Linked DNA regions of Methylomagnum ishizawai. The protein of the gene in region 2 interacts with the protein of the main gene of each other region in a pairwise test. Links are inferred from orthologs where the notes say so. Each region holds a gene or a part of one and is shown on either strand. Other genes may lie near its edges. The genes, in order: K5658_RS15385 and grxD.

The links.
Region 1: the proteins of grxD (region 2) and K5658_RS15385 interact in binary tests that used the Escherichia coli proteins (3 or more experiments, as listed by UniProt). The link is inferred for Methylomagnum ishizawai from one-to-one orthologs.

The regions. Positions count from the first base shown.
Region 1 is NZ_AP019783.1:3,371,224-3,386,777, forward strand. The notes cover bases 12,463-15,363. They hold K5658_RS15385 (BolA family protein), read right to left. Parts: upstream 14,102-15,363; coding sequence 13,823-14,101; downstream 12,463-13,822. Other genes in these bases: K5658_RS15375 (TolC family outer membrane protein), read right to left, coding at 12,463-12,569; K5658_RS15380 (peptidylprolyl isomerase), read right to left, coding at 12,857-13,810; K5658_RS15390 (YciI family protein), read right to left, coding at 14,146-14,445; K5658_RS15395 (septation protein A), read right to left, coding at 14,449-15,033; K5658_RS15400 (hypothetical protein), read right to left, coding at 15,059-15,363. In the rest of the region: K5658_RS15340 (glycosyltransferase family 2 protein), read right to left, coding at 1-368; K5658_RS15345 (hypothetical protein), read right to left, coding at 431-1,393; K5658_RS15350 (glycosyltransferase), read right to left, coding at 1,473-5,333; K5658_RS15355 (calcium-binding protein), read right to left, coding at 5,575-6,402; K5658_RS15360 (HlyD family type I secretion periplasmic adaptor subunit), read right to left, coding at 6,515-7,828; K5658_RS15365 (type I secretion system permease/ATPase), read right to left, coding at 8,025-9,740; K5658_RS15370 (glycosyltransferase family 4 protein), read right to left, coding at 9,737-10,993; more of K5658_RS15375, read right to left, coding at 11,127-12,462; more of K5658_RS15400, read right to left, coding at 15,364-15,406. UniProt on the Escherichia coli protein: Transcriptional regulator that plays an important role in general stress response. Has many effects on cell morphology, cell growth and cell division. Acts by regulating the transcription of many genes, including dacA (PBP-5), dacC (PBP-6), ampC and mreB.
Region 2 is NZ_AP019783.1:126,862-142,355, reverse strand. What follows is about bases 5,173-8,013. They hold grxD (Grx4 family monothiol glutaredoxin), read right to left. Parts: upstream 6,841-8,013; coding sequence 6,505-6,840; downstream 5,173-6,504. Other genes in these bases: K5658_RS00585 (isocitrate/isopropylmalate dehydrogenase family protein), read left to right, coding at 7,061-8,013; rnt (ribonuclease T), read left to right, coding at 5,848-6,513; K5658_RS00600 (MlaA family lipoprotein), read right to left, coding at 5,173-5,694. Also shown: K5658_RS00620 (CARDB domain-containing protein), read left to right, coding at 1,467-1,802; K5658_RS00615 (HD domain-containing protein), read right to left, coding at 1,872-2,447; K5658_RS00610 (aldo/keto reductase), read left to right, coding at 2,712-3,578; K5658_RS00605 (alkaline phosphatase family protein), read left to right, coding at 3,662-4,822; more of K5658_RS00600, read right to left, coding at 4,852-5,172; more of K5658_RS00585, read left to right, coding at 8,014-8,077; K5658_RS00575 (ATP-binding protein), read left to right, coding at 8,341-10,269; K5658_RS00570 (DEAD/DEAH box helicase), read right to left, coding at 10,343-13,423; K5658_RS00565 (helix-turn-helix domain-containing protein), read right to left, coding at 13,429-13,767; K5658_RS00560 (pentapeptide repeat-containing protein), read right to left, coding at 13,772-15,494. UniProt on the Escherichia coli protein: Monothiol glutaredoxin involved in the biogenesis of iron-sulfur clusters.

The DNA.
Region 1 (15,554 bases), 3.2 Mb from region 2 along the record:
CGGAACCCCAAACTATAATGCCATAGCAAGTTGATGAAAATTATATCTTCTTCGTCCTTGACCATCGACACATAGGCGACTTGCGGCAGGGGCGGGCCGTACCATACCAAGCGGTGCTGTCCGGCGAGGTCGCTCCCCGCCAAGTCCTGGGAGAGCACCCACATCCGGCTATCGCGGTCGATACCCTCGATGTTGAGTAATTCGGCATACCGGCCCATCACGAACAGCGCGTAGGCCAACATTTCCTTCATCTGCGCGTCCTGCCGGATGGCCTCGGTGGCCTCGCCATAAAGCCGGGGCACCTCTTCCCAACGACCGGCTTGCAGGGCGGACCGGGCCAAGCCCAGATATTCCTGTAACCCGCTCATCGCCACCACCCCGCGCGGCCCCGCCCGGCCCGGATTGCCATCGTCAACCAAATTTCCAGCATCTATTTATGCGATCCTTCCGGCAACATCCATCGGCCACTAAAAGGCGTTCCGGGGATTTCATGGGGACCGAATTTGAAGGACTCTTCCGGTCCGCCGTTGCTCAAGGCATTCCTGAGATGGAAACTGCCATTGGAACCGTCATAGCATCCGACACCATCGACGCCATCCCCGTTCCAATCCCCGGCGATGGGCAGACAGCCAGGGCCGACCCGGTCCAACCGCAATTTATGCTGGAACGGCCCCTCCGACAAATTGTCGCGCAAATAGAAGGTAGCGGTGGCGGGGTCGAACAAGCCGATGCCGTCGACGCCGTCGCCATTCCAATCCCCGGCGACCGGCAACCACCCCTTGCCCTGGCTGCCGAACGCGAATTCGAGTTCGGGCAAGGCGGGCGCGGTAAGTTGGTTCCGCAACATGAATACACTGCGGTCGGGATCGTAAAAGCCCACGCCATCGAGGCCATCGCCGTTCCAATCGCCGACCAGGGGTATCCAATTGGAATCATGGGGACCGAAGGGAAATTGTATCTCGGGTTCGCCGATGGAATCGCTGCGCCATAGGAAGAAGTACCGGCTGGGGCGGTGGAAAAAGCCGATGGATTCGATCCCGGTCCCCAACCAATCCCCGTACAAAGCGAAGGATACGCCGTCGAGCCGCCAAGGCAGCAAGCGCCCCACACTGCCCCGGTAGGGGTCCCTGATGACCGCCACGCCGGGATTCTGGAACAGCAAACCCACCGTGCTTTTCGGCTTGGCCGTCAGGTTATCCAGCAGGAATACATCGCGGATCCGCAAGGGAGCCTGGGGTGCGGCCGAGATGGACGCCGCCATTTCCGCTTCCAGCAATTCGGCATAGGGCGAGGGCTGGGGGATTTCCGGCGGGGGTGGTTCGGGAAGGACGGTCTTGTCCTTGGTTTTCCCTTTGGAAAACGGAAAAGCCTTAAAAATATCCTTGAGACTCATCGGGCTTCCGGATTGGTTGGGCTACGCGGCACGGCGCTGGGTGGGTTCGGGAGCATAGGCGGTCCCGTCCCCGTCGCGCTCAGCCACCGCCGACAGCCCGCTTCGCCACCCCCAGGGTGGTTTCGGCGGTTTCCACGGCGACGTCGGCGCTCAAATCATAATAATCTTTCAGTATCTCGGGAGGCTCCCAACCAATCACCGCCGCCGCGGGAAACGCGGGTTCGGCCTCGAACAGCTTCATCAGTGTCCGGTTGATACGCCGGGGGCTGGCGGTCAACGGCAGGAGCCGACCGGCCTTGGTACGCCGTATCCGCTCGCCGACCGCGCCAATATCCAGGGCCAGGGGATAGAGTCCGTTCTGCCAAGCCTCGGACAAGGCGAAACAATAGGTTTCGGGCCAAGGACTCAGGAACAAGGCGATCCTGGCTTGGCTGGCCTCGATCAGGCGCGGCAGGTCTTCGCGTTGATAAGCGCCATAGATCGACACGTTACCGAACCGGCTGAACGCCTGGTCATCTCCGGTATAGCCGATAATCACGAACCTCAAGGGCAGGCCTTCCTTTTCGGCGTTGCGGACGCAGCGCAACAGGATATCGCTGCCCTTATGCACGCCTATCGCGCCGATGACCGCCACGGTATAGGGTTCGCCCTTGCGCACCGCCGGGATTTCGCAGCGCGGTTCCAGATGCGGCAAGACCCGGAGATTCGACAGCGGGAAATGCTCGCGGAAACGTTGCGCCACATCCTCGCTGGGCGCGAAGATCCGGCGGGCCTGGCCCAGGACTTCGCCATAAACGGCCCGCCACGCGCCCACATCGCTGCCGAACTCCGCGTATTTGTCGTCGAGGTCGTGTTCCAAGCCATTGAGCTTCACACAGCGGGTACAGGCTTCCGGGGTGAATTGCGACGCGCCACAGTAATAGCCGGTTTCGTCGATCATATTGATACGCGGACAAATCGGCAGGTAATCGTGCGCGGTGAAATCGTAGGCCGTCCCCAACAGCCGGGGCAATTCCCAAATGCGCTTGGGATAATGCATGGTTTGATGGTAATGGATATGCCAAACGCGGAGATCGCGCAGGTCCTGGGTCAGCCGCTCCCAATCCTCTGGATACCGATAATGAATCGTATAAGGCAGGCCATGGCAGACCAATTGCCAGCGCTCGGCGGTTACCGACATCAGTTCCAGTACCGGCACACCTTCCCGCGCCAAACCCGCCGCCAAGTAATCCGCCGCGCTTTGGGTGCCGCCGCCCAGGCTATGGATCACGAACAGCATATAGCGCGGGGCGTGTTCCCGCAGCAAGGCTTTGGAAACCGGGTTACGCGCCTGGGCCATCGGGTCTTGGACGATGAAGCGCTGGATGGTCGCGGCATAATCGGGATAAAGCCCGTTCAACTTGGCCAGGTTGCGCTGAATCTGGTCCTTCTTGTTCTCGGCGAAGGAAACCCCGCCCTCATGCTCGACAAACACATCACAGGCCGCCACATGCCGCCATCCCAAGGTGGCGGCGCGTAGGCAGAAATCGTTTTCCTCGCCATACCCCTTGCCCCATTGGGCCTCGTCGAAATAACCGATCTCGTCCAAGGTATCGCGCTTGATGTACATACAAAACCCCACCGCCGTGGGGATATCCACCACCAGCCCAGGGTTGGATTCCGCGAACAAGGCGTCCAAACGCTCGACCGAAAGACCGGGCGGGATCGGGTTTTCCCGGCAAAATCCGGGGAAACTGCAAATCGTGGCGTTATTGGACAAAGGCGTGGCGGTACCGATGTTTTCCGCATGGTAAGCGGCCCCCCGCAAGCGATCCAGCCAAGCGCCCGCCACCGCCGTATCCGAGTTGAGCAAAACCACGTCGCGGCCCGGATGCAAGCGCATCCCGCGGTTCACGGTTCCGACGAACCCCAGATTGTCCTTGTTTTCCAGATAGGTGAACCGCCGCGCCTGGGCGAGGTTCCTCAGTTCGGCGCTCAAATCGGCATCGGGGCTGGCATCGTTGATGACCACCAATTCCATCGGCGTTTGGCAGTGGGCGGCGGCCAGTACGCCGGCAATACAGCGCAGCGCGTCTTCCCGCCCCAGATAAACCGGCACGATCACATCCACGATGGGCTGGCGGTCGTGGTGGCCGGGCAACTTGACCAGGGAAGCCAGTTGTAGATCGATCCGGCCAGGGATACGCTTGGCCCGGCGCAGTTCGTTCGTCGCCTTGGCGATGATTTGGGTACGCAGCCAAGTGGTGACATCCTCGTCGAAGGCCAGCCCGCCCGCCAAGCTTTGCCAACGCGAACGGTCGTTCAAAATCTCGGCGAGGGTGGTCAGGGAACGCAGGGCGATGTCGTAAGGGGTATAGACAATGCTCGGACCGAGTACCCGGAGTTCGGTGCCGGCCAGGCGCAGGTCCAAGGTGAGGCTGGCGCATTCCCAACTCTGCGGGCGTATCCTGAATTCGAAACCGCTACGGCTGCCGGGCTGTTCCGCGATATCGGGGCGGACCTGGTCGGCTTTGATGACGGCGGTATGGAGGCCGTTCACGAACAAATCCAGGGCTACCGGCCGGTTGGGGGCGCTGGTATTGACCACCCAACCACTGACCCGCTCGACGCCCGTGGTATCGACATAACCGCGATAGCCGGCCTGGATTTTAAGCGTCTGGCCTAGGCGTTTGGGCTGCCCCGCCTTGCCCACCACCTCGATTTGGATCGAATGGGGCTGGGTATCGAACACCTTATCCGGCAGGGTTCCCCGGAAATCATAACGGCCATCGGCCTGTGCCAAGCCGATCTGGCCGTCGGGAATCTCGCCCTCCCGTTCCCCGTCGATCAGGAGGCGCAAATACGGGCGCTGGTTCTTGGTGGAAGCGCATCTTTCGCGCACCCAGCCCACCAAATAGCCATCCTCTTCCAAGCGGAAATCGCCATCGTACTCCCCGCCGCCCAGTTGGATCGGGCTACCTGGCAATTCATTGCCGGTCTCCAAGCAGTGGAATCGGTATTGGCGGGTGGCTCCGTTCAACAAATCCTCGTCCGGTTGCCAAACGAAACCGCAATTGCCATAGGCCCGCAACTCGCTATCGACCCGCGGCAGGTGGGCCTGGGTTTCGCCGACCTTGTCGCCGTCCACCGTCACGGCCAATTTGACGGGATGGTGTGGCCGGTCGGGATGGAAGGCCCACCCGAAAACCCGGCCCGCCCGGATACCCTCGACTTTACCCAGCAACCGGGCGGTCTCCCGTTGAAGGGCCGGGGCATCGCCTAACTGCGGACCGAAGAGCGCGACCGCATAACCTTTGAGGATGGTTTTTTCACCCTCGTAGCCCGCGAAAATAGCGCCCAGCCAATCGCCCAAGGTGTGGTGTTCTGCCAAGGGCAGTTCAGGGAGTTGGAACGGTGCATGGCGGGTTTCACCCACCTCCAGTATCCATACCCGATCCCGGCGCCAATGGGGGGCCAGCGACCGGGAGAAGAAATGCAGGAATCCGCCTTCCAGCAAAGCCTTCATGGTCTCGGGAAAATTGCCGGACCTCACTGTCGGCAACATCTGCAAGGAAACATCCATCAGCCCCATGCCTGTCGCGGCGGACCAAGGCAGCCTGGCATAAAACAACCCATCCGGGCCGGATAGATAAGTGGGGGGAATAGCTGCCAAAGCGAGCGCTATTTTGCGTCTGGTCACCATCCCCAGGGTGGGGAAGGACTTGGCGACCCGCAGCATCAGGATGTTTTCCAAACGCAGGCGGCTTTCCGGGGACAAGGTCGCCAACCACTTTTTCGGAAGTGGCGGGGCTTTCTCGCATTCGACTTCCGCCAAAACCCGGGCTTCGGCATCGGCGATCCGGACACGGAAGCTCCCGCGTTGCGCCAAGCCTGGTTGATAGGCGACCAAGAGATAATCGGGACGTTCTACGAACTCCATCCCCAAGATGGGCTTGCCCATGGGAACATCGTCCAAGAACACATTGATCTGACCTGAAATCTTAGCCTCGCGCCGCCAATACAGAATCAATAAGTCGTCGTAAGCATGAATCTGTAAAGTCTGTATCGAGGTCATCGCTGATTAGGAGGCTTGCGCAATGGTGGGGGGCGCGGTGGCCTCCCCAACCGTTTGCTTGGCGAAGAGTAGCTTCCTTAGGAATAGGAAGCTACTTAAGGGGTTTCACCGTTGAAATAACAACGGATTAGAGGTGGAATTGCCCGTTAAGGTTATCCTGGCTCAGATCGTTGGAATCGACGTTCTTCAAGGTGATCTTGTCACCATTGGTGAAGGTCAGGACAGTATCCTTACCATCTTGCGTGATGGTAACGTCGGCATTAGCACCCGAGATATTAATGCTGCCATCATTGTTACGGTCAGCGATTTGCAAGATATCGCCCTTCTTGAAATCGTTGATCGTATCGTTGCCAGTGGGCTCGTTGCTGAAAAGGAATACATCGTTCCCTTTCCCGCCAGTCAACACATCGTTGCCGGCATTGCCAACGAGGGTATCGGCACCGTTGCCACCATTGACGGTGTCGTTGCCAGCCCCACCCTGTAGGAAGTCGTTTCCTTTGTTGCCATTGATGGTGTCATTGCCAGCCCCACCGACCACGGCATCATTACCTGCTCCAGCGTTCACGGTGACAGCACCGGTGCCCGTGTTTTGGATGAAGTCGTTGCCCTTGCCGAGGTTAGCGGCATGGTTACTGTTGTCGGTGATGATGATGTCGTTATCGCCTTTACCAGCTGTGATAGCGGTATCCTGACCAGTACCGACCGCACCGTCACCGCTGCCGGCGAAGTTGGCAGTTCCTGTGCCCTGGTCACCGAACACGATAAACGTCCTACCAAGGTCGGTGACGACGTTCTGCTGGAAGCCACCTTGATCGGTGGTGGTGTTGAAGACGCTGTTGTCGTAGAACCCGTGGAAGAACGTGCTGATTTGGTTGAACTGGGTGTCGTTGTTAGGGGTACTCCCCGAACTACCGATATGAAGGTTCAGCTGTGCGCCGCCGATTTCTGATGCCATGATGAGTTCCTCTTAAGTGTGTCGTTGAAGCCGTTCCAAATGTTGTTGAATAAAAGCCGAGGTCACAAACACTCCATCAAGGACTGTTTACCCAGTTTATATAATGTAGTAGTTAAGCCTCTTGGCGCAAGCCCCTAGAGACAGATTCCTCGAAGGTCTTAAAGATGATATCGAAAAAAGTCTTTGACTTTGTTTGGATGAATGCGTTAAGGGGCATTCCCGGTGCCAGGGAAACTTCGGGTAGATCCTTAAGCATGTCCGCGTCGGCCCTAATATGAGCCAGGAAGTAATAGGGCGCGCTAGGATTGGATTTATCCTCAAGGGCATCGCCCGACACATAGATAACCGTACCGGCGATATGGGGAACCGTGCGGCTATTATAGGCTAATAATTGTATATCTGCATGTTGGTTCACATGAACCAATTCAATATCCTTGGTCATGACCTTAACCTCCATCAGCAACTCCTGTTGCTTAGGAACCAAGTCCATCAAGGCATCGCCAGGCCTGATCACCCCACCGATAGTCGAGACTTTCAGGTCTATCACCTGCCCATCGCTAGGAGCGATCACACGGAAGCGCTGGACCGCCAACTCGGCCGGTTGGATTTTCTGCTGTAATTCAAAAATATTACCCTTGGTTTCTTTCAATTCATCATCTGCCAATTTGATATATTCATTGCGCAGGTTGATGATCCTCAACTCCAATTCCTTATGCGCTTGCAGGGAAGTCCCCAGCTTGCCTATAGTCTGGCCCAGATTGGCGCGCATATCCGCCAACGCCTCCTGCCAACCCATATAGGTGCTTCTATCGACGAATTGCTTGGAGCTTAGCGCTTCCCCCATGGCTACCCGCTCTTCTTTCAAGCGGATACTGCGCTCGGTTTCCTTGATTTCTAATTGATAGCCTTCGGCCTCGCGGGAAACTTCAACCATCTCCTGGCGGGTTATCGCGATTTGCTCGTCAACGCTCTTTTTCTTAGAAAGAAATAAAGTTTTTTCATTGATCAACATTTCCCGGACCTTGGGGTCTTGGCTAGCCAAGAGCCCGCTGGGAAACTCTACCTTGTCCGCGAACCTCTGCTCGGCCTGGAGCCGGGCCTCCTTGGCTAGGAGCGCGTTGAGCTGATCCTTCAGGATAGTCAGATTGGCTTTGACCTCCGCATCCTCCAATACCACCAGGGGATCGCCTTGGTTCACATATTGGCCTTCGTGGACCAGGATTTCCCGGATCACCCCGCCTTCCAGATGTTGGATGGTTTTGCGCTTGGTTTCGATCTTGATGATGCCCTCGGCAACCACGGCTCCCTGGATCGGTGCCATGAAGGCCCATGCGGCGAATCCACCGACGAAGAAAACGATGATAAACATCCCGGCCCGCACGATGCGGCTGGCTTCCCCGGTCTCGTCAAAGGTAACAGTCAACATAAAAGCTTAGGAAATAGCTCGAACTCGATGAAAGCCGTTCCCAAACCGCAGGGAACGCATTGTTCAATAAAAATCAACACCGACCCCTGCCAACTTCCGATTCATCACAGTTTATCCAAAAGCGGTAGCCCGGGCCGGATCGGTTTGTATCCGATTGTACGGGGAGCCGCCGCCATATCCAAGACGTGCCGCCCACTTAGGCGGCGATGCCGCTTCCCAGGGCCGGGGGTTCCGAAGCCGGAGCGACCACGCCGCTCACATGCCCCAACCGGCGCATGATCTCTTCCCGAGGCCCGAACATCAGTTGCTTGCCCTGGCCCAACACCAGGATTTTATCGGCATCCTGCAACAAGCTGGGTTTGTGGCTGACGATCACCACCGTCGCCCCTTCCGCCTTCAAATCGCGGACCGTGGCCAGGAGAACCAATTCGGATTGGCCATCCAGGAAGGTATTGGGTTCGTCCAGCACGATGAAGCGGGGCCGCCCGAACAAGGCCCGCGCGAAAGCGATCAATTGCCTTTGCCCACCCGACAGCTTGTTCCCGGCCACCCCGATCTCGGTATCGTAGCCCTTAGGCAGGCGCAGGATCATGTCGTGCGCCCCGGCCCGCTTGGCCGCCTGCACGACCTCCGCCACCTTGCTATAAGCGTCGCCCATGCGCGCGATATTCTCGGCCACGCTGCCCGGAAACAATTGCTGCTCCTGGGGCAGATAGCCGATGTGTTCGCCCAAGCCATGCTGCGCCCAATGAAAGATATCCGCGCCATCCAAACGCACCGAGCCGTCGCTGGGCTGGTAGATGCCCACCATCAAACGCGCCAGGGACGATTTCCCCGAGCCGCTGGAGCCGATCACGCCCAGGACTTCGCCCGCTTCCAGTTTGAAATTCACCCCGTTCAGGATCGTGCGATCCCGGTCCAGGAAAAATAGCAGACTTTCCACAGACAGGTGGCCTTCGGGCGGTGCGTGGCGCAGACCCTCGTTCATCCACAAGCGATCCTTCAGCAATTCTTCGAGCCGAGCATAGGAGAGGCGGAAGTTCAAAAAGGAACGCCACGCCCCCAGTACGTTCAGGATGGGTGAAATGGCCCGGCCCATCAGCATGGTCGAAGCGATCATGACGCCGCTGGTGACGCCTTGGACATTGATCACCAAATAGGCGGCGGTGCCCATCGCCAAGATATGCAGCACATGCTTGACGAAGAAAGACACACTGATGATGGTGCCCACCCGTTGCAAGGTGATACGCGCTTGTTCGAGGTATTGATCATTGACCTTGCTCCAACGGGACTGCACGTTCTCCTGCATCGCCAGGGCGCCCACCACCTCGGCGTTCTTGAGGATATGCCCCATAAGGTCGTTGGATTCCCGTTGCTTGAGGTTGGCTTCCTTCTGGTTCTTGGAGGTGATCACGTCCTCCAGCCAAGTCAAGGCGAACAACACAACGGAAGTTCCCACGGCGATCATGCACAAGGCCGGATGGAAGGCCCACAGCACCAGCAGGAACACCGGTATCCAAGGGACTTCGAAAGCGGCTTTAAGCCCAACACCGGACATGAAGCTTTTGATGATATCCAAATCCTCCATCGCGTGTTTATCTCCCTCGCCCTGCCGCTTGAACCGCAGGATGGTATCGAACACCGGCTGCCGCAGCTTGGAGTGGATGGTATCCCCCAGTTGCTTGAACAAGCGCGAACGCAAGGATTCCAGCACCGCCTGGATCGCCAGCGCGAACATGAAGATCAAGGTGATGACCATCAGGGTCGAGTTGCTCCTACTGGTCAGGACCCGGTCGAACACCGTCATCATGTAGAGCGGGGTCGCCAGTGCGAACAGGTTGACCACGAAACTGAAAATGGCCAGGTAGAAAAAGAAGCCCCGGCAATTCGATACGACCTCGCGCGGCGTCATAGCACAGCATCCCCCACGAACAACAAATGATTGGACAACACCCCATCGACCAACTCGCGGTAGCGGCGGATGGACTCCGCCACATCGTAGCGCCGCCTCATATCGGCGCGGGCCTTGAGTCCCAGTTCGCGGTCGCGGCGGGGGTTTTCCAGCACCCGGTCGACCATGTCGGCGATCTCGCCGGGGGAGAAGAAATCGACCAACAGGCCGTTGACCCCATGCCTCAGGAACTCCCGCACCGGCGCGGTATTGGAGCCGATGACGACGCAACCCGCCGCCATCGCCTCCAGCAACGACCAGGACAGCACGAAGGGCACGGTAAGATAGACGTGTACGGAAGAGATTTGCAGCAACTTCAGATATTCCTCGAAAGGCAGGCGCCCGACAAAATGGACGCGCTTGGGGTCGATGGTGGAACCCAGTTCGCGCAGCATCTGCTCGCGGTAGGTTCCCGCCGCGGGCGGACGGGCGCTGTAGCTGACCTCGTCGCCACCGGCGATGACGAACTGGCAATCCGGCCGCCGCCGCCCGATCTCGGCCACGGCCCGCATGAACACGGGGAAACCCCGGTAGGGTTCCAGGTTGCGGGTGGCGTAGGTGACGACCGGCTGCTGGCGGGTCAAGAGCTGGCCGTTGGGCAGACGGAACGCCGCGTTCGGGTTGGGCTTGATCCGGACCGTGTCCACCCCGTCGTGGATGACCGTGATCTTGCGCTGGAACTCGGGGGGGAACAGGCTCCGCTGCCATTCGGTCGGACTCACGCCGAGGTCGATGCCCACCAACCCCAGCAGCTTGGTCGCGTTGGCGGTGCGGATGCGGAAGGCATCGCTCAGCCCCAACGGGAAATCGGGATCGAAATCGGCATCGACACCCCTGGCATGATAGTAAAATTCGCAATACCCCACCAGCGGGGCATGTGGATAAATGTCCTTGAAATACAAGGACTCGCCCCAGCCGAGATGGGCGAGGGCGATATCCGGCACGAAGCCCTCGCGCTTGAGGTCGGTCAATTTGGCCGCCACCGCCAAGCCGTTGGCGATGGCCTGCTCGCTACTGTATAGGTACTCGCTGGACACCCCGCCCAGATGGGCTCCGCCCTGGTAGGTCTCGACCCTCAGCCCCTTGAACCGGTATTGCTGGGGTTTGAATTCCTGGCAGATGCAGACCAATTCATTGCCGGGCTCTTGCGCCAAGGCGTGGATGAAATGTTCGAATTGTCCGGGAAGATTCTTATGGATGAAGAGTAGCTTCATCGTCACACCTTAAACCGCTCGGAAATCCCCCCTTGGGGGAAGAGGATCGATTGCCCGCCGCGGGGAATACCCGCCGGGGAAGGCCCGGCACCCCGCCATCCGGTGCCGGTGGAAAAAGCCCAGGCCAGGCTCCCTAGGGAACCCGCCAAGGCTCCAGCTTGCGCCCGGCGGGCGACCGCGCCGTGGCTTTGGGAGGCTCGTCGGCGGGCGGCTGGCCGGGCAGCGGAGGCTGCTTCGACAGCAGGCCGGGCGCATGGGGCCGGTGGATCAAGGCGTTCACCGCGTCGATATCGTCCCGCGCCAAAGTGCCGGCGGCCTGCTTGAGCAATAATCCATTGCGTAGATAGTCATACCGCGCCCGTGCGTAATCGCGCCGGGACTGGAAATAGGTGTTCTGCTGGACCAATAGATCGACCGCCGATTGCGTGCCGACCTGGAACCCGAGTTGGCTGGCCTCCAGGGCCACTTCCGCCGATTTGACCGCCGTGGCCAGAGCGCCCACCTCGCCTATGGCCGCGAACACGCCGCGGTAGGCATCCTTGACCTGGCGCTGGGTGGCGCGGCGCTGCTGATCCACCTGCGCCATCGCCTGCGCGTAATAATCCCTGGCCTGCTCCACCTTGGCATTCACCCCACCCCCCGAAAACACCGGGACGTTGACGTACAGGCCGATGGTCTCGCTGTCGTTGTCCAACCCATAGGGCGGACGATTGCTGTGATAAAGGCCCTTGGTGCCCTGGATATCCACGGTCGGCAGATGACCGGCGAAATTCACGTCTATGGCCTGCTTGGCGACCTCGGCCCCGCTCATGGCGGCGATGATATCCATGTTGTTCTTCATCGCCATATCGCGCCAAGCCTCGATATCCTCGGGCTGGGGCTTGTTCAGCGCTACCTGCTCGGGCACCTTGGCGAGATCTATATCGATGTTGCCGAGGATTTCCCGCAGGCTTTCCTTGGCGTCGTTCAGCTTCTGGTCGGCCACGATCAAATCGGCCGCCACCTGGTCGCGCTTGGCCTGGATCGCGTTCAGATCCACCAACGAACTGAAACCCACCGCCAAGCGCTCCTTCACCTGCTCGATCTGCACATCCAGGCTATGCAACTGCATGGCGGTCACCTCCAGGTTTTCCTCGCCATACAGCACATTGAAATAATTGGTCGCCACCCGCACCGCCAAGTCCTGGTAGGCGGCCTCCAGCTGGGCCTGGGCCTGGGCGATCTGGTTGTCCGCCTGCCAGAGCTGCACCCAATAATCGTAATGGAACACCGGCTGCGACAAGCGCAAGGTGAATTCGCCGACTTGGTAGGTCACGTCCGTGAATTGCTGGGTGGTGATATAGGAATTCTGGGTCGAAGTGTGGTTCTGCGTGTAATCGCCGTTGAAGCTCACGTTCGGCAACAGTTTGGCGAGGCTGATCGGCCGGTTCTTCTGGATGGCGTTGCGCTTCGCCTCCGCCTGCAAGACCAGGGGATCGCCCTTGAGCCCCAGTTCGTAGGCTTCCAATAAATCCATGCCATAGGACGGCAGGCTTGCCAGCCCGCAAAGGACCAGCGCGGGAATCGTTTTGTTCATAACCTTTCTACGAGCCGCCCGCCCATACGGCAAAACGCTTATATCCATCAAGCATACACGAAACCTGCGCCAATCCAGCCCAACCAGACGAGGTGGAGCGTGGGACCACCGTGACGCCGATCCCGGAACCGGGCGGGACGCGGGATAGCGGCGGCGGTCCGCGACCCTCCCCCGCCGCCCTGCCGGAAGCATTGGTCGGCACCGCTTTCCTTGGCGAAACCCCAATGGGCGCGGGCGGAAAAACAAGGGCGGGCGGGACCGGACCGATGCCGGACCCGCCGCGAGGTTTAATGGGCGGGCTTGGGTGCCGGGGCAGGGGCCGCGGGGGCGGGTTGCGCCGGTTTTTCGGCGGGCGGCTGGGGCTTGCCCGCTTCGAGGCCGGGCGCGGCGGCACCGGCCGGGGGAGCCGGGGGTTCGGCGGGTTTGGGCGGCAGGCGGTTTTCGATCTTGGCCTTGCTCTCCAGTTCGGCCATATGCTGTTGCAGTTTCTGCGACTGCAACATATTGCGCAATTGGTCCTTGACCGCGTCGAAGGGCGGCGGTGCCTGTTCGCGGGATTCCTCGCGCTGGATGATGTGCCAGCCGAACTGGCTCTGCACCGGGGCCTTGGTGGTTTCGCCGTTCTTAAGCGCCGTCACGGCCTCGGAGAACTGCGGCACCATCTGCTGCGGGTTGAACCAACCGAGGTCGCCGCCTTTGTCCTTGGAGCCGGGGTCTTTGGAATATTTCTTGGCGAGGTCGGCGAACTTGCCACCCTTGTCCAGCTTGGCGAGGACTTCCTTGGCGGTCTTCTCGGAGTCCACCAGGATGTGGCGGGCCTTGAATTCGGTGGCCTTGTTGGCGCCGATGCGCTGGTCGTATTCCTTCTTCAGCTCGTCGTCGCCGACCTGGAGGGTGGCCATGTAATGTTCGACGGCGTTCTGCGCCATCGCCAAGCGGCGGGCGTTCTCGATGCGGGCGGCGAACTTGGGGTCCTTGTCGAGACCTTGGGACTCGGCTTCCTGGGCCAGGACTTCGCGCTTGATCAATTCCTCGACGATCTTGTCGTCCGGCGCGGAGCCGCCTCCCGGACGCCGGGCCAGTTCGGCCTGCACCGACTCGAACGCCGCTTTGCTGATCGGCTTGCCATTGACGATGGCGATAGGGTCCCCGGCCGGCTTAGCGGCGTCGGCGGCCTGGGCGGACCCCGCGGCCAGCAAGGCGCTCGCGACCGCGATGGCGATAAGCGGATATTTCTTCATGCGATGTTTTCCTTATGGTGATTGAAACTCGGCGGGCGTCAGCGCCTTCATGCTGAAGGCGTGTATATCGGCACGCAGCAATTCGCCCAAGGTCCGGTACACCAATTGATGGCGCTGCACCGGGTTTTTGCCTTCGAACGCGGTGGACACGATAAGGGCGGAAAAATGCCCGCCCCCGCTCGCGGCCCCCGCGTGCCCGGCATGGGCATGGCTGTCGTCCACGATTTCGAGATGCACCGGGGCCAGCCCGGCTTCCAGGGTGTTCCTGATTTTTTCAACACGGTCGGTCATATGGAACCTCGCTAGGGATGGTGCCCGACCCGCCGGGCGGGGGGCTAGGGGAAAACCTTCTTGAAGGGCGTCACCGTCACCTGGGCATAAACGCCCGCGTGGCGGTAGGGATCGGCCTCGGCCCAGGTCCGGGCGGCTTCGAGGCTGGCGAATTCGGCGACGATGAGGCTGCCGGTGAAGCCGGCCTCGCCGGGGTCGTCGCTATCGACCGCGGGCAAGGGTCCGGCCAACAGCAAGCGGCCCTCGGCCTGCAAGGCGCGCAGGCGTTCGAGATGGGCCGGACGGGTTTGCTGGCGGAGCGGCAGGCTCCCCGCGTGGTCTGCGCAATAGATGGCGTAGAGCAAGGCTTATTCCTCCGGCTTGGTTTCGGGCAGGTAACGGGAGAGATAGAACGATTGCAGGATCACGAACAGGAAGGTCAGGCCCAGCATCCCGAACAGCTTGAAATTGACCCAGACCTGTTCCTCGAACTGGTAGGCCACATACAGGTTGACCCCGCCGATGACGATGAAGAACGCGGCCCAGGCCAGATTCAAACGTCCCCAAACCATGGATGGCAATTCCAACTGGCCGCCGAGCATCCGCTCGATCATGGTTTTCCGGCCGATCACCTGGCTGCCCAGGAACACGGTGCCGAACAGCCAATTCAGCACGGTGGGCTTCCACTTGATGAACTGTGGATCGCGCAGGAACAAGGTCGCGCCGCCGAACACCACGATCAGCACCAGCGAAACCAGGTGCATGTTCTCGACCTTGCGGTGCCTGAGCCACAGGTAGGAGACTTGCAGGACCGAGGCGACGATGGCGACCAGGGTGGCGAGATAGATGGGATTTTCCTTGAACAGGGGATAATCGTCCGGCACCCAGCCCGCGCCAAGCTTATAGGCGATGAAAAACAGCAGGATGGGGAAAAAATCGAGCAATAGCTTCATAGGGTTGAACGCGACTGGGGTGAACTCAGGCGTAGTAATCGACGCCTAGGGTTTGGTTGAGGGCGGTGCGGGATTCCTGCTGGGCGAATTGTTCGTGGCTTAGGTAGGCTCGTAGCGCTTGTTGGGCCTTGGCGTTCAAGGCGGCTTGGCGCTCGACCCGGTCCGTAGCGTCCTCGGTGCGGTATCGTGTACGCCCTTCGGCGGGCCGGGACGCGGGATCGACGGGGCGGAACCGTTCCTGGCTGGTGCTTGGGGCGGGATTTTCGGAATTCCGGGCCGCCTGGGGATCCAGCGCTCCCACCGCTTCGGACCGCGTCCGCATCGGCGCGGGCGGGACGGCGACAGGATAGAAAGCGGTCTTGCGAATGTCCATACGGGGCTAGCCGCAGCTTTACCGATTCAATGGATATAATACACAATAATTCCTAGAACTCGATGACATAAGAGACGGGGCTCCCCGCAAGGCCACCGCCGGAAGCGGGCTCGCGCCGGAACCCCCTGCCCTATCAATTGGCTTGGAA
Region 2 (15,494 bases):
CGTTGCGCCGTCTGGCTGTTCGCGGCTTGGGCGGTGGTTTTCTTGGGGGCGGCGCGGGCTGCGGGTTGGTCGTGGACTGGGGCCATGCCTAAGGCACGGTATTTTCACACTGACACTTTGCTATCCAACGGCAAAGTCCTAGTCGCAGGAGGGTATGATATCGGAGGTTCCCTTACCAGCGCGGCGCTGTACGATCCGTCCACCGGAACTTGGGCCACTACTGGCTTCATGTCCGATGCGCGGGTTTACCATACCGCCACTCTGCTGTCTAACGGCAAAGTCCTGGTCGTGGGAGGCTCTAATAACGGTGCCAAAATTTTTCTTAATAATGCAACGCTGTACGATCCAACTACCGGAACTTGGTCCATTACTGGCTCCATGCCTGATGCCCGGGTAGGTCATACCGCTACCCTGCTGCCCAACGGTAAAGTTCTGGTTGTCGGCGGATTTAACTATTTAGTTACTCTTACTAGCGCGGTGCTGTACGATCCGTCTACTGGAACCTGGACTGCCACCAACCCCATGCCCGACCCGCGAGAAGGCCATACAGCCACCCTGCTACCCAACGGCAAAGTCCTGGTCGCAGGGGGCTTTAACGGTACAGCCGATATTTCTAAAGCGGCGCTGTACGATCCGTCCACCGGAACTTGGGCCACTACTGGCTCCATGCCCGGTGCGCGGGACACCCATACCGCGACCTTGCTCTCCAATGGCGAGGTACTGATCGTAGGGGGGCAACATTATTCCAATAACACTTTTCAAAGCCTCTCGCTACCGCAGCGCTGTACGATCCGTCTACTGGAACCTGGACTGCCACCAAACCCATACCCGATCCGCGAGTTAGCCATACAGCCACCCTGCTACCCAGCGGCAAAGTCCTGGTCGCAGGGGGCTCTAACGGTGCGGCCTATATTTCTAAAGCGGCGCTGTACGATCCGTCTACTGGAACCTGGACTGCCACCACTTCGACTCTCACGACACTTTGTTGTCATACCGCCACGCTGCTCTCTAACGGCAAAGTTCTCGCAGCAGGCGGGTACAATGCTGGAAGCGCTTTAGCCGCCACCGAACTCTACACTCCCGATATCGTTGATCCCAACGGCCCCAACTTCGCCGTCACCGCCATCGCCCTCAACCCCACTTCGCCCCTCCTCAACACCGCCTACACCGCCACGGTCACGGTCAAGAACCAAGGCAACACCGCCGCCGACGGTGGCACCCTGCTGGCCTGGGCCAACCAAGCCAAAGCCCAAGTTTGCGGCGCGACCGCCGACCAATCCGCCCCCATCGGCACCCTGGCTGCGGGTGCCAGCAAAACCCTGACCTTCCGTGGATTCCAAGCCACCCAGGCGGGCACGTTCACCTTCCGCGCCTTCGCCGACGGCCTGTGCGCCACCCCCGAAATCGACGAGACCAACAACCAGCGCACCCTGGCCTATCGCGTCCACGGCGACCTGCCCGATTTCGTGGTCAGCGCCATCACGCTCAACCCGGCCAATCCCAAGGCCAATCAAGCCTTCACCGCCAGCGTGACCGTCACCAACCAAGGCACGGCGGCGGGCGACGCGGGCTATCTCGACGCCTGGGCCAACCGACCCAAAGCCCAAGCCTGCGGCGCGGAAGGCGACGCCTGGGCCGGTATCGGCTCCTTGGCGGCGGGCGCGTCCAAAACCGTCAAGCTCAGCCTGATCGCGGGCACCGCCGGGGCCAAGACCTTCCGGGCCTTCGCCAATAGCTGGTGCGAAACCGGGGAAGCCAACGAAACCAACAACCAGACGACCCAAACCTATACCGTGCAATAACCCCAACCCACACCAAACAGAAAAGGCCGCGTCAGCGGCCTTTTCCTGATCTTCGGAAGCTGCGGATGCTTAGGCGTCCCGGTCCCGTGGCCGCTTGGCATACTCCGCGTCGAAGGCCGCTTCCAAGGCCGGGTTGATCCCGCGCAACCCATCCACCACCGCCTTGGCCCAATCGAAATAATCCTGCTTGCGCGACAGCCGCCAGCCCGCCGGGGGACGGTGGCTGAGGTCGCGCAGGTTGGCGATCTTGTCGGCGATCTTGACCAGCTTGGCCCGCTCCGACGCCTTGGGCGCGTGCTGGACCTGTAGCCGCTTGCGTTCCGCCGCCGGCAGGCTGGTGTCGTCCGACACCTCCAGCACCACGCTGGTCACTTCCCTCCCGAATTCGGCTTCCAGTTCTTCCCAAGTGGTCGCGGTATCCTCGATGGTGTCGTGCAGCAGGGCCGCGAACAGCACCACCGCGTCCCCGACCCCGCCCTCGTTGGCGAGGATGTTGGCGACGGTGAGCGGGTGGTTGATATAGGGCGAGGCTTCGGCGTCCTTGCGGCGCTGGTTTTTATGGCGCTCGGCGGCGAACAGGGCCACGCGGAGCAGGTCGGCGGCGCTGGTGGGTAGGGGGGATTCGGCAGGGGGATGGGGGTCCATGGCGCGGGTTCCGGTCGGCTGGATGGGAGTGTTTTGCTGGGTAATTTAACATCCAGGGCGGTCCGGCGGGGCGCTTTTTAGGCGGGCCGCGGCGGTCGGGGGCCGGGCTTGGGATGGGGGCCGGGCCGGTTTTGGGCGCGGCGCGGTCTTGGCGAGGTTTGCGATTCCCAAGGCCGGGATTCTTGATCTGGCTCAAACAATGCTATGATCCGGCACTTCAAGAAATTCACCGTTTATCGATTCTGGCATTCGGAGGGAAAAGCCATGTACAGGGAAATCAATGGAACCGGTTGGCGCATACCCCCCATCGGCCTGGGCGCGATGCCCTTGTCGATCCAGGGCAGGCCGGACCCCGGCCAGGCTTTCGAGGTGATCCGCACCTTCCTGGACGCGGGCGGCGGCTTGATCGATACCGCCAACGTGTATTGCCTGGACGATGCCGATATCGGCCATAACGAGCGCTTGATCGCCCAGGCGCTGGATTACTTCGGGCGGCGCGGACTCGCCTTGGTCGCCACCAAGGGCGGACTCAGGCGGCCCCAGGGCGATTGGGTGGTGGACGGGGATCCCGCCTTCCTGCGCCGCTCCTGCGAGCAAAGCCTGCAAGCCCTGGGCGTGGAGCGCATCGCGCTCTACCAACTGCACGCGGTCGATACCCGGCTCGGCTTGCTGCCCTCCCTGGAAGCCCTGGTCCGGCTCAAGGAAGAAGGCAAGATCGAGCATATCGGCCTGTCCAATGTCGACCGCGCCCTGCTGGAACAGGCGTTGGCGCATACGCCCATCGCCTCGGTGCAGAACCGCTGCAATCCCTTCGAGCAGCACGATTTCGCCTCGGGCTTGGTGGATTTCTGCCGGGAACGCCAGATCGCCTATCTGCCGCACAGCCCGGTGGGCGGCCATCGCGGCCATCAGCGCCTGGGGCAAAACGCCTTGTTCGGCCAGCTCGCCGGGAAGTACGGGGCCAGCCCTTATCAAATCGCCCTGGCCTGGTTCCTGGCCAAGGGCGAACACATCCTGCCGATCCCCGGCGCGAGCCGGCCCGCCAGCATCGCCGACAGCCTGCGCGCCCCGTCCCTCCGCCTGGACGCCGCAGACGTGTCCGCCATCGACCGGCTGCGGGAGGCGGCTTGAGGAACGCGCGCCCCGGGATTGCTTCCCGGAGCCGATCCGATCACACGCCCGGAAGGCGTATACGATAACAACGGGAAAACACCATGGTATTGCCGGACTACGCGGGCGGAAGCATCGTCAACCTGATGGCGAGCCTGATCCAGGGCTTGGGTGGGGCGGGCACGGGCTACGTGCCCTTGTCGATCCTGGGGCCCCAGGAAGTCGCCGACTACCGGCAGGTCGTGCTGCTGGTAGTCGATGGCCTGGGCTGCGATTTCCTGGCCCGCCGCGCCCGGCGCAACCGGCTCGGCGGGCTGGTGCGCGGCACCTTGACCTCGGTGTTCCCTTCCACCACCGCCGCCGCCATCACCACGTTCCTGACCGGGGTCGCCCCGCAACAACATGGGCTGACCGGCTGGCATATGTATTTCCGCGAACTGGGCGCGGTCATCGCGGTGCTGCCCGGCACGCCGCGCTATGGCGGCGTGGCGCTGTCCCAGGCGGGCGTGGACGCCAACAAGCTGTTCGACCACTTGCCCGTCTTCGACCGGGTGCCGGTGCCGGGCTATGTGGCCGCGCCGCGCCGGATCATCCATTCCGATTTCAACCTGGCGCACCGGGGCAAGGCCGATCTGCGGCCCTACGACGGGCAGGAGGATTTCTTCCTGACCCTGGCCCATACCCTGCGCAAAGCCCCGGACCGCAAGTTCGTCTACGCCTATTGGCCGGAGCTGGACCGGATTTCCCACGAGGCGGGCACGCTCAGCGCCGAGGCCGATTGGCATTTCGCCGGGTTCGAGGAGGGTTTCCTCAGGTTCCTGGACTATATCAAGGGCACCGGCACCCTGGTCCTGGTCACGGCGGACCATGGTTTCATCGATGTTCCCGAGGACCGGCGCGTCCGCCTCGACGACCATCCCGCCCTGGCCGCTTGCCTGGCGCTGCCCTTGTGCGGGGAACAGCGGGTGGCGTATTGCTATGTGAAGCCGGAGCGCTGCGGCGATTTCGAGGGCTATGTCCGCACCGAACTGGGCCATTGCGCGGACTTACTGCCTAGCGCCGAATTGATCGGGCGGGGTTATTTCGGGCTGGGGACGCCGCATCCCGCCCTCCGGGACCGGATCGGCGATTACACGCTGGTGATGAAGGAGGACTACGTCATCAAGGATTGGCTGCCGGGCGAACACCGCCACGAGCATATCGGGATGCACGGCGGCGTCAGCGCGGCGGAGATGCGGGTGCCTTTGATCGTGGCGGCGGCGTAGGGGCGGGCTGCGAGCCCGCCCCGGCGGGGTCATTTCCCGGCGGTTTCGGCGGGTTGCTGTTCCGTCGGCATGGGGGCGGCCACCGAGGGCGGTGGGGTGGAGCCGCCCGAATCCAGTCCTTCCAGCTCCAAATCCATTTCCTTTTCCAAATCCTCGTCCATCGGCGGATTGCCGTCGTAGATCAGGTATTTGCGCTGTTGGAAATAGGCGTTGCGCATGAATTCGTAGCGGTCCACCGAGGCTTCGTCCATGATCTTGGTGGCGCTCAGCAAATCCGCCCGCATGTCCGTGGTCTTGAGGACGCCCGATCCCCAGGGGATACCCACCGGGTTGATCCAGTTGATCGGGTTCGACATGGTGTCCCCGGCCACGCCGACCACGCCGCGCGGGGTGCTGGGACCGATGAAGGGCAGCACCAGGTACGGTCCCGAGGGGATGCCCCAGGCGCCCAGGGTCTGGTCCAGGTCCTCGTTGTGCTTGGGCATCGAGAGGTGTTTGGCGACATCGACGAAGCCGCCCAGCCCCAAGGTGGTGTTGACCACCAGGCGCCCGACATCCTGGCCGGTTTGCAGTAGCTTGAATTGCAACAGATCGTTGCCGATGACCGCCACATCGTCCACATTGCTGAAGAAGTTGGTGACGCCTTGATCGACTATCGAAGGGGTGATGTATTGGTAGCCACGGGCCACCGGCTTCATCATGTAGTCGTCGAGCTTGTCGTTGAAGCTTTGGACTTCCCGGTTCCAGCCCTCCCAAGGGTCGCGGGGATCGCTCTGGGGGGAGGTTCCGGTGCTGGCGCAACCGGCGAGGCTGGCGGCTAGCGCGAACCCGAGGCTACGCCGGGCGCGGCTTGGATGGCGACTTATTTTCATTGTTTGGTAAGCCCTTGCTCGGAAATCTGGCGGAAGTTTACCGGCTTGGCCGCTGGGCGGGAACTTCGGCGCGGCGTTAAACTTTAAACCCGGGTGGACGCACAAATATAATAAGCTTGCCCAGCCGAGTCGAGGAAAAATCGCACTTTTCTAATGCACAATCCAGCGCATCCCGTTTTCGCCCGCCGTTTCCGCGGCTTCCTGCCGGTAGTCGTCGATATCGAGACTTCCGGTTTCAATCCCACCAAAAACGCCGTCCTGGAAATCGCGGCGGTTATCATGGAGATGGACGGCCAGGGCCGCCTGCATCTTGCGGAGACCCATGCCAGCCATGTCAAGCCGTTCCCAGGCGCGAAGTTGGAACCCTCGGCGCTGAGCTTCAACAAGATCGATCCCTTCCATCCGTTCCGCTTCGCGTTGGACGAGAAGGAGGCGCTGGACAAGCTGTTCCACCCGATCCGGGCGGCGGTGAAGCGGAACGCCTGCACCCGCGCCATCCTGGTCGGGCACAACCCGGCATTCGACCTCGGGTTCTTGAACGCCGCCGTGGAACGCGCCGGGATCAAGCGCAATCCCTTCCATCCCTTCAGCACCTTCGACACGGCGACCCTGAGCGGCCTGGTCTACGGCCAGACCGTGCTGGCCAAGGCGGCGCAGGCGGCGGGCCTGGAATGGGACGGCGAACAGGCCCATTCCGCCATCTACGACGCCGAGCAGACCGCCCGGCTGTTCTGCGGCATCGTCAACCGCTGGGCGGACTTGGTGGAGGCCGAAGGCCGGCTCCATGGGCCTGGGTCCGAACCCGAACCCTCAGCTTGAGGCTTCCGGGCTGGCGGTGCCGGCCGCGGCCAGATGCTGCTGCAATTCCCCTTTCTGGAACATGTCCAGCATGATGTCGCTGCCGCCGATCAATTCGCCCTTGATATAAAGCTGGGGGAAGGTCGGCCAATTCGAGTAGGCTTTCAGCCCTTCCCGGATTTCCGGGTCTTCGAAGATGTTGACGAAGGCGTAGTCGGTGCCGCATTGCTCCAGGATTTGCACGGCCCGGCCCGAGAAACCGCATTGTGGGAAGCTGGGCGTGCCTTTCATGTACAGGATGACGGGGTTTTCGGCGAGTTGGGCTTTGATGCGGTCGTTGATGTCCATGCTTGGCTCCGTGGATCGAGTGATTTCCGGGCCAATCTATCAGATATCGGCGGCGGGCGGAAAGCGCACCACCCCGGTGCGGAGCCACCGCCGATGGGGCATGCCACCCCGCCCTTTCCGGCGGCGATCCGTTGCCTGCGCCGTGCTTTAAGTCCGCCGGGTTCCTGGTGGATAATCCCGGCTAAATGCCCAACCATCCCGCAACCGTAGGAGTCCCTTCATGCATTCCATCACCCTCATCCCCGGCGACGGCATCGGCCCCTCTATCGTCGACGCGGCGGTCAAGGTCATCGAAGCCACCGGCGTCCAAATCGCCTGGGATCGGCAACTGGCCGGCATGGCGGCGGTCGAGAAGCACGCCAACCCGCTGCCCGACGCCACCCTGGAGTCGATCCGCAACAACCGCCTGTGCTTCAAGGGACCGCTCACGACCCCGGTGGGTGGGGGATATCGCAGCGTCAACGTGACCCTACGCCAAGCCTTCAACCTATACGCCAACGTCCGCCCGGTGATTTCCTTCGAGGGCACCGACACGATGTACGACAACGTCAACCTGGTGACGATCCGCGAGAACACCGAAGGGCTGTACGCCGGGATCGAGCATTTCATCAAGGTGGACGAGGAGAAGATCGCCGCCGAGAGCATCGCGGTCATCACCAAGGTCGGTTCCGAGCGCATCATCCGCTATGCCTTCGACTACGCCCGCAAGGCCCAGCGCAAGAAAGTCACCCTGGTCCACAAGGCCAACATCCTCAAATGCACTTCCGGCCTGTTCCTGGAGATCGGCCGGGAAATCGCCAAGGAATATCCGGATATCGAGTTCGACGACAAGATCGTCGATGCCACCTGTATGCATATGGTGATGAAGCCGCAGAGCTTCGACGTGATCGTCACCACCAACCTGTTCGGCGATATCCTGTCGGATTTGGCGGCGGGCTTGATCGGCGGGCTGGGGCTGACCGCCGGGGCCAATATCGGCACCGACGCGGCGCTGTTCGAGGCGGTGCATGGCAGCGCCCCCGACATCGCCGACAAGGGCATCGCCAACCCGACCGCGATGATCCTGGCCGGGGCCATGATGATGGAGCATATCGGCGAACTGGCCGCGGCCCGTAAGATCGAGCAGGCGGTGCGCGAGGTGATCCGCGCCGGGAAATACGTCACCCCCGACCTCAATCCCGAATCCACCTGCGGCACCGCCCAGATGGCCGAGGCCATCTGTGCCAAAATCGGCTAAATCGGCCTTGCCCTCGGGGGCGCATGGCGCTATCCTTTGCGCCCTCGTTCCGGTCCCCATCGTCTAGAGGCCCAGGACACCGCCCTCTCACGGCGGCGACGGGGGTTCGAATCCCCCTGGGGACGCCATATAAATCAAGAAGTTGCTGCAAGTTGGAACAGCAAAACCCTAAACTTAGGGAGAATTTAGGGAAAATCCGGTCCCAACAACAAGGCAAAAATCTTGAAGTTCAATGAAAAAGCCCGGCAAGACCGGGCTTTTTTATGCCCATCAGTTCCATTGAGAACATGCCGGGAGCCGAACATAATTCGCTGGCAAACAGGAGAAAAGGCATCATGCGTTCGGCGGAAGACCTGTTACAAGAATTGACCTTGCTTGATGAATCGCACCGTATAGAGGCAAAGCGCGGTTCCCAGGTAGATCGTTCGATCATGGAAACGGTCTGCGCATTGTCCAATGAGCCGGGCATGGGCGGCGGCTACCTGTTGTTGGGTGTTGTGCGTGACCCATATGATTTGTTCAGCAATGCATATGCGGTGGAAGGCATCACTGAGCCCGACAAAATCCAAAGCGACCTTGTCACCCAATGCGCGAACAACTTCAACCGTCCGGTGCGCCCCCGTGTTGCGGTGCAGGAGTTGAACGGCAAAGCCATCGTGGTTGTGTATGTGCCAGAAGCGGCAGCCACCGACAAGCCGATCTACTTGAAGAACCTTGGCTTGCCGAGAGGTGCCTATCGCCGTGTGGGTTCCACGGATCAAGAAGGAACCGACGACGACTTGATCGCCCTGTACTCCGGCCATCAGGTGGATACCTACGATGCGGCCCTGATACCCGACACCGACCTCAGCGACATCGATCCAACCGCGTTGAACGACTATCGCCAACAGCGCCGAGCCATCAACCCGGATGCGGAGGAACTGGCTTGGACGGATGAGGATTTACTACGTGCGCTCGGATGCGCGAAGCGAGATAACGGAGAACTCAAGCCTACTGTCGCAGGTATCTTGCTGTTCGGGACGACGATGGCCTTGCGGCGTTGTTTTCCCCTGATGCGTATCGACTATATCCGCGTGCCGGGGAAGCGTTGGGTTGAGAATCCCGATCATCGCTTCGATACCCAGGAAATCCGCACTCCGCTGTTCACCGCCATCCGCCGCGCCACCAACACGGTACGCGACGAATTGTTGCAGTCGTTCTCCTTGCCGGAAGGCGCTTTGGCGCGGGAGGATGAACCTACGCTGCCCTTGCGGGTGGTGCGCGAAGCGGTGGTGAATGCGGTGATGCATCGGAGCTACCGGATTCAAGGCGCGATCCAGATTATCCGCTATGCCAATCGGTTGGAAATCCGCAACCCTGGTCACTCGCTCAAGGCCGAGGAGCAACTGGGGGAACCTGGTTCCGAAACCCGTAACCCCAAGATCGCGGCGGTCCTGCACGAGGTGAACATCGCCGAAACCAAGGGCAGTGGTATCCGCGCCATGTGCGAACTGATGCTGGCGCAAGGGCTTTTACCGCCGACCTTTGAATCCTCCCGCCGCCCCGATCAATTTGTCGCGACCTTCTTATTCCATCACTTCCTGGGAACCGATGATCTTGCTTGGCTACGCCAACTCACGGGCGAGTTTTTGAGCGATGAAGAAGCCCGCGCTTTGGTCTTCGTCCGCGAAGCGGGTGCCATCGATAACGCGGCTTACCGGGCGATCAATCGTACTGACACGCTCAACGCTTCCAGCCATCTGCGTCGGTTGCGTGATTTAGGCTTGTTGGATATGAAGGGCAGTGGTAGTCGGTCTTATTACGTACCGGGCTCCAAGTTCGGCCCGTTGCTCCAAGAACCCGAACCGCCGACAAATAGTCACCAGCCTCCCCCGGATAGTCACCAGCTACCCGAGAATAGTCACCAGCTACCCGAGAATAGTCACCAGCTTCTAAGCGCCATCCCGGAATCCATTCGGCATCGGCTGCCACCGCCAGGAAGTAAGCCGCGCCGCCCGGTTCTCCGTGAATTGATTGTGGAACTATGCCGCTGGCGGGCACTGAGCGCCGAGGAAATCGCGGCCATCTTGGGAGGGCGGGAGCAAAAGCCGCTGGTCAGGGATTATCTGACGCCCATGGTCGAGGAGGGCGTTTTGAGTTACCGCATTCCCGAAATGCCGAATCATCCGGGACAGCGGTATATCGTGCCTTAAAAAATCCAGGGCTTTCGTCCTCCCCTATCCAAAGCGGGGCGGGATAGTTCCGTTGAAAACGCTCCTTCACACGTCACGGCACCACGCCGCGAAAATTCAGATTTCCTCCTCCGCCGATCAACCGCGCAATCTGCTCCCCCAATTGCTGCGGCTCCCAGCAGACCAGGAATTCCCATCTTCCCAACTCGCCCCAATGGTTGACCGCCGCCGTCCAGCGCCGGGCGGCTTGATGCTTGGCGTCGGTTTCCGGGTGGGGTTGGCCCTTCACTTCCAGGGAAAGGGTGATGCCGTTGACCAGCAGCACCAGATAATCTGGTTCGTACACACGGGGCAAGCCGAAGAATTCATAAGGGATGTTGAACTCCAAATGGTCGTTGCGGGCATAGGCCAGCACCAAGCCTTCCTGGGCCAGTTGTTCCAGCCGGAACATGGCCGCTTGTTCCCAAGTGTCGGTGTCGCAGGCCACATAGTTCAGGTGGCTGTGAGTGGTCGCCTGGATGGGCTTGACGGTCTTGAAGTGGACCCTGCTGGTACTGCCGATGGGCTGATAACGGTTGAGGCGGGGTAGTAGCGGGGTTTCACCGTGGCCTTCGTCCGGCTCGATGGCCGCGACCAGCAAGCCGACGATGCGCTGGGCGTAGTTTTGCAGGCCGATTTCGCACGGGTGGCAACCGTTCAGGTCCACGCGGGCGTCGATGTAGTTCTGGACGATGCGCACCACTTGGGGAAACAGCACGCTGCGGCCTTGCCGTTGCGGTGTTTCGCGGCCCGGATGGCTGGTTTCGGTCAGGGCACGGACGATTTCCCGAGCGATTTCAAAGGCTATGGTCTGCGGATGGGTGGATTGGTAATACGCCTGCCGGTCCACCTGCTCGAAGCCGAAGCCGCCGTATGCGCTGGGATGGCCGATTTTGTAGCCCACTTGGGGCCGCACGAAGGCAGCGGTCGGCGTGCTGGAGGGGTCAAGCCGGGTGCGCTCGACTTGGCTCAGGTCGCAGCGCACTCGATGGTGCTTGAGGTCCACCACATAGCCCTCGACCACCGGGAAGCGGATTTCCAGGTGTTTCCGTTCGGGCAGCGCTTTCACCTCGTGCTTCGGTCGGTCCTCCGGCGGCGGGCCGTTTTTCGGTTTGCGGCCCTTGAACGGAATCAGGGAGAACGGCACGCCGAACACGTCCACATATTCCTCAGTCAGCAGGCCGGTGTTGGGATCGGGCGTGTAGTCCATGCGCCGCAATCCCCGCCCCACCACTTGCTCGCACAGCAGTTGGCTACCGAAGGCCCGCAAGCCGAGGATGTGGGTCACGTTATTGGCGTCCCAGCCCTCGCTGAGCATGTTGACGCTGACCACGCAGCGGATGCGCTCGCCCGGTTCGCCGGGTCGGCCCACGCTGGACACGATCTTGCGCAGTTCTTCCGCCGCCTCCTTGCGGGTGGCCTTGGGGTCTTCGCTTTCGGCCTGGGCCAACAGGTCCGAGTCGATCCGCAGGGTGACTTCCGCGCCGGGCTGGTTCCACAGTTCCGAGAAGCCTTGCAGGCCGGGGTTATAGCGCTTCTGCGGCTTGGGCTTCTTCTTGCGCTTGGGCGCTTCGTCGTCGTCCGCCTCGTGGTCGGATTCGTCCAGCACGACGGTTTCCTCGCCGGAAATCATCCGGTGGAAATGCTCGGCGATGTCGGTGTTGTCGCACACCACGATCATGACCGGCGGGGCGCGGTCTTGGCCGGGCGTGGAGGCGTTGAGTTGCTCGAAGCGTTGCTTCCATTCCCCGGCCAGGGTGAGCAGCGCGTCTTCGGCCTTGCGGTAGACCACATCCGGTTTGGGCTTGCCGCCGCTGAGCTTTTCGCCGCGTTTCAGGCCGTCGGTGATGGTCTGCCAGAGCTTGAAATATTTGGGGTCGGGCCGTCCGGTGTTGTCCTGGGTGGGGAGCCTGGGAATCTTGGTGATGCCGCTTTCGATGGCGTCCACCAGGCTGAAATCGCTGACGATCCAGGGGAAGGGCGAGCCTTCCGGGTAGCCGCTGCCGTGGATGTAGAACGGGGTGGCCGAGAGGTCCACGCAAAAGGCGATGCCGCAGGCGGCGTTGATCTTGTCGAGTCCCGCCACCCATACCGTGGCTGCCTCGCGGTCGGCTTTTTCCTGGGCCGAGAGTTCGGCGTCGGGCGGCACCGGGGCCGGGCGGTAGGCGTGGTGGCCTTCGTCGTTCAGCACCAGGAGGGGTTCGTCGTCCCACAGGTCTTGCAGCCGGTCTTGGGCGAACGCTGCCGGGGTTTCCGGTCCCAGTTGGGTGATGGGCACGCCGCCGACTTTCTGCACTTCCGCCTTGGGCAGGAAGTCGTGCCAGTTGGTGACGCGCACCTTGCCCTTGGCGAGTTCCGGGCGGAGCGGGGTGGGCACGAGGTCGAAGCGGTCGTAATAGTTGGCCAGGTCGCCGGGCCGCAGCACGGCCAGCCGTTCTTTGATGGTGAGATTGGGGCAGACGATCAGCGCCCGGCGGGGGAAGCGCGGGTCGCCGGATTGGGTGCCCCGGTTGCAGAAGGCCCAGGCGATGAGCATCGCCATGACCACGGTCTTGCCGCTACCGGTCGCCATTTTGGCGGCGTAGCGGGGAATGGGCTGGGCGGCGGGTTCGTTGGGGAAATCGGCGAGTTTGGGGTGTTGCGCGACCTTGGCCCGCCATTCGTCGGGGCGGGGGTTGCGGCCTGCGGTGAGGGCGCGGTATTCGTCCAGGGTGAGATTGGGATTGAAGCCGGGTTTGCGGTCCAGGGCGAGGATTTCCCGGAGGTAGATGATGGTTTCCACCGCTTCCAACTGGCAGAAGAACAGCCGCCGTGTCCGGTCTTCCCGCCACCAGTGCCGCAGGAGTTGCTTGGTGGTTCGCGAAGCGTTGACCCAGCCGGATTTGCGCCAGCGCCGCACGTCGTCGCGGAGGACGTTGACCAGGGGCAGGTCGTCGCTTTCTTCCTGGGCGAACAGCGTGCCTTGGGCGGTGCCGGTGCGTTCGGATTTGTACCAGTAGCTGGCAGGGCGGCGGAGGGGTTCCTTGAAGGGTTGGCCGGTGAGGGGGTCGTAGCGCCAGTGTTGGTCCGGCTCGGTGTAGGGCGAGCAGAGTATGGGGTTTTCGACGGGTTGGATGGGGTGGGCGGGGTCGGTCATGGGGCTTATTCCACCAAGCGGATTTCCAGGCGCTTGCCGCAAGCCTTGGCGTATTTCCTCAAGGTGGCAAGGGATGGCGAGTGTCTGTCGTTGCCGAATGAGGCTTCCAGGCGGGATACCGCGCTCTTGGTGGTGCCCATGCGGCGGGCGATGTCTTCTTGGGTCAGTCCGGCGGCTTTGCGGGCGTTCAGCATGACATCCAGGGCGGCGTATTCCTCTTCGAGCGCCGCGTAGGCTTCCCGGAAGGCCGGGTCTTCCAAGTCTTTTGCCAATTCGGTGGCGGGATCGAAGGGCACGGGTTGGTAGGTGCCGATTTCTTCGGGGGTGGGTTTAGCGCGGGGCATGTTTTCAGTTTTCCAATCCAAACAATTTAGCCACTGCGCCCATAAGGCTACCGATGCCGCCCGCCAAGGTTCCAACCATTTTCAACGCTTCCAGAGGGGCGATAGCGGCGGTTTTGGCTTCGGCTGGCGGCTTTGCGGCGGCTTGGCGCAAGGTTTCCACTTGCTGCAAAGCGTTTGCTTTCATTGCTTCGGGTAGCGCGTCCGATTGGCCGATTAGGCCCCGTAGTTGTTCGAGCAAGGAGGAGATTTCTGTCGCCGGAAGACCGGCGTGGGTCTCGTTGTGCTGCTCAACGTGGTCTCCTCCCTGGTTAATACTGGAATTAGTGATGTTAGAACCCGAAATGGTACTACTACGGTTATTCACGGCTGTGGCCTTTATGTTGATAATGGTTTCATTCGGTCGTTTCAGTAAGGGAACAAACGTCCCGATCAAAGCTTTAATTTCATCTTTGCCCTCTCTTACTAAATCGCGCTCACTCTGAGCGCGTTCCAAGTCTTTTTGCAGGAGAGCGTACTTATGTTGTTGTTCTAAAAGCTGAGTTTCATATTCGCGTCGAATTTCCTTGCGCAATAATTCCTCTTGTTCTGGCGGAACTTCAACGCTGACTTTGAGAGCATCGCCCTTTCGCTCAACTTTCTGAATTTGCGCCGCATCTTTGCCAAATCGGGTGCGGATTTCGGCGAGGCTGCATAGCAAAGCGTCCATCTGCGCGGGGCCTTCGATAATGATATCGACAGTGTGAGCGATTTCCTGGTAGAGCTTTTCAAATTCGCCGGGGCGGAACTCACCGCTTTCTGGCTGGCGGTTCTCCCCGATTTCGTCAAGGTAGACATACTCGCACTCAATACCTTCAAAGCAGGTGTGCTTATCGATATTCCAATGGCCGATGTATGCGCCGGTGAGTTTAGTGCGGGACAGGTCCGCGCCTAGCAGCACAGCGCGAGTAAGCTTGGCATTGCGGAGATCAGCGTTGGCAAAGCTTGCCCCAGAGAGGTTGGCCCCGGTGAAATCGGCTTTGGCTAGGTTCATACCGGAGAAATCGAGGCCGTGCAGGTCTAAACCGACGAAGTGTTTATCACTGCCATTCCCGCTAATTAGTGTGTCGCGGACGATTTTAGGCCCGAGAACGGTACCGTAAGTGTTGGCAAGATTGAGGGAATGTGCTTCACGCCAACAAGCATGGTCAAGAGTCGCACCAATCAGACAAGTATTTTGTAAAATGGCATCGAAAAACAATGCGTGATTTAGTTTGGCTCCACGAAAGTTGCTACCACCTAAACTTGCACAAAATAAAGCCCAATTTCTTAGCAGCCATGTTTGCGGAACCTCTTTATTTATTAACTTATAAATAAAAGATGATGATAAGAATTTTCCAGTTAATATTGCCAATAAAATCAAAAAACCAGTCATCTCAGAAATTGAAGGCATAAATGCTTGCTTTACAGTAAGCATAAAAACCAATAAAGCACAAATAATTATTGCAACAAAAAACCAATTGCTTGCAATATAAAAATCAGATAAAGCATCCGCAAATACGGATGTCATGTAAGCCCCAAACACCAGTGGAAAATAAGTACAAACAATAATAGCGGGGAGAAAAATTTTATAGCTAGGGCCATCAAAAATAAGCCATCCTACCACAGAGATAGCCACACAAATAAACCAGTTAATCAAGAATACTTTATATATGGAAGTATTATTTTTTTCAAACAAATTTAATGATATT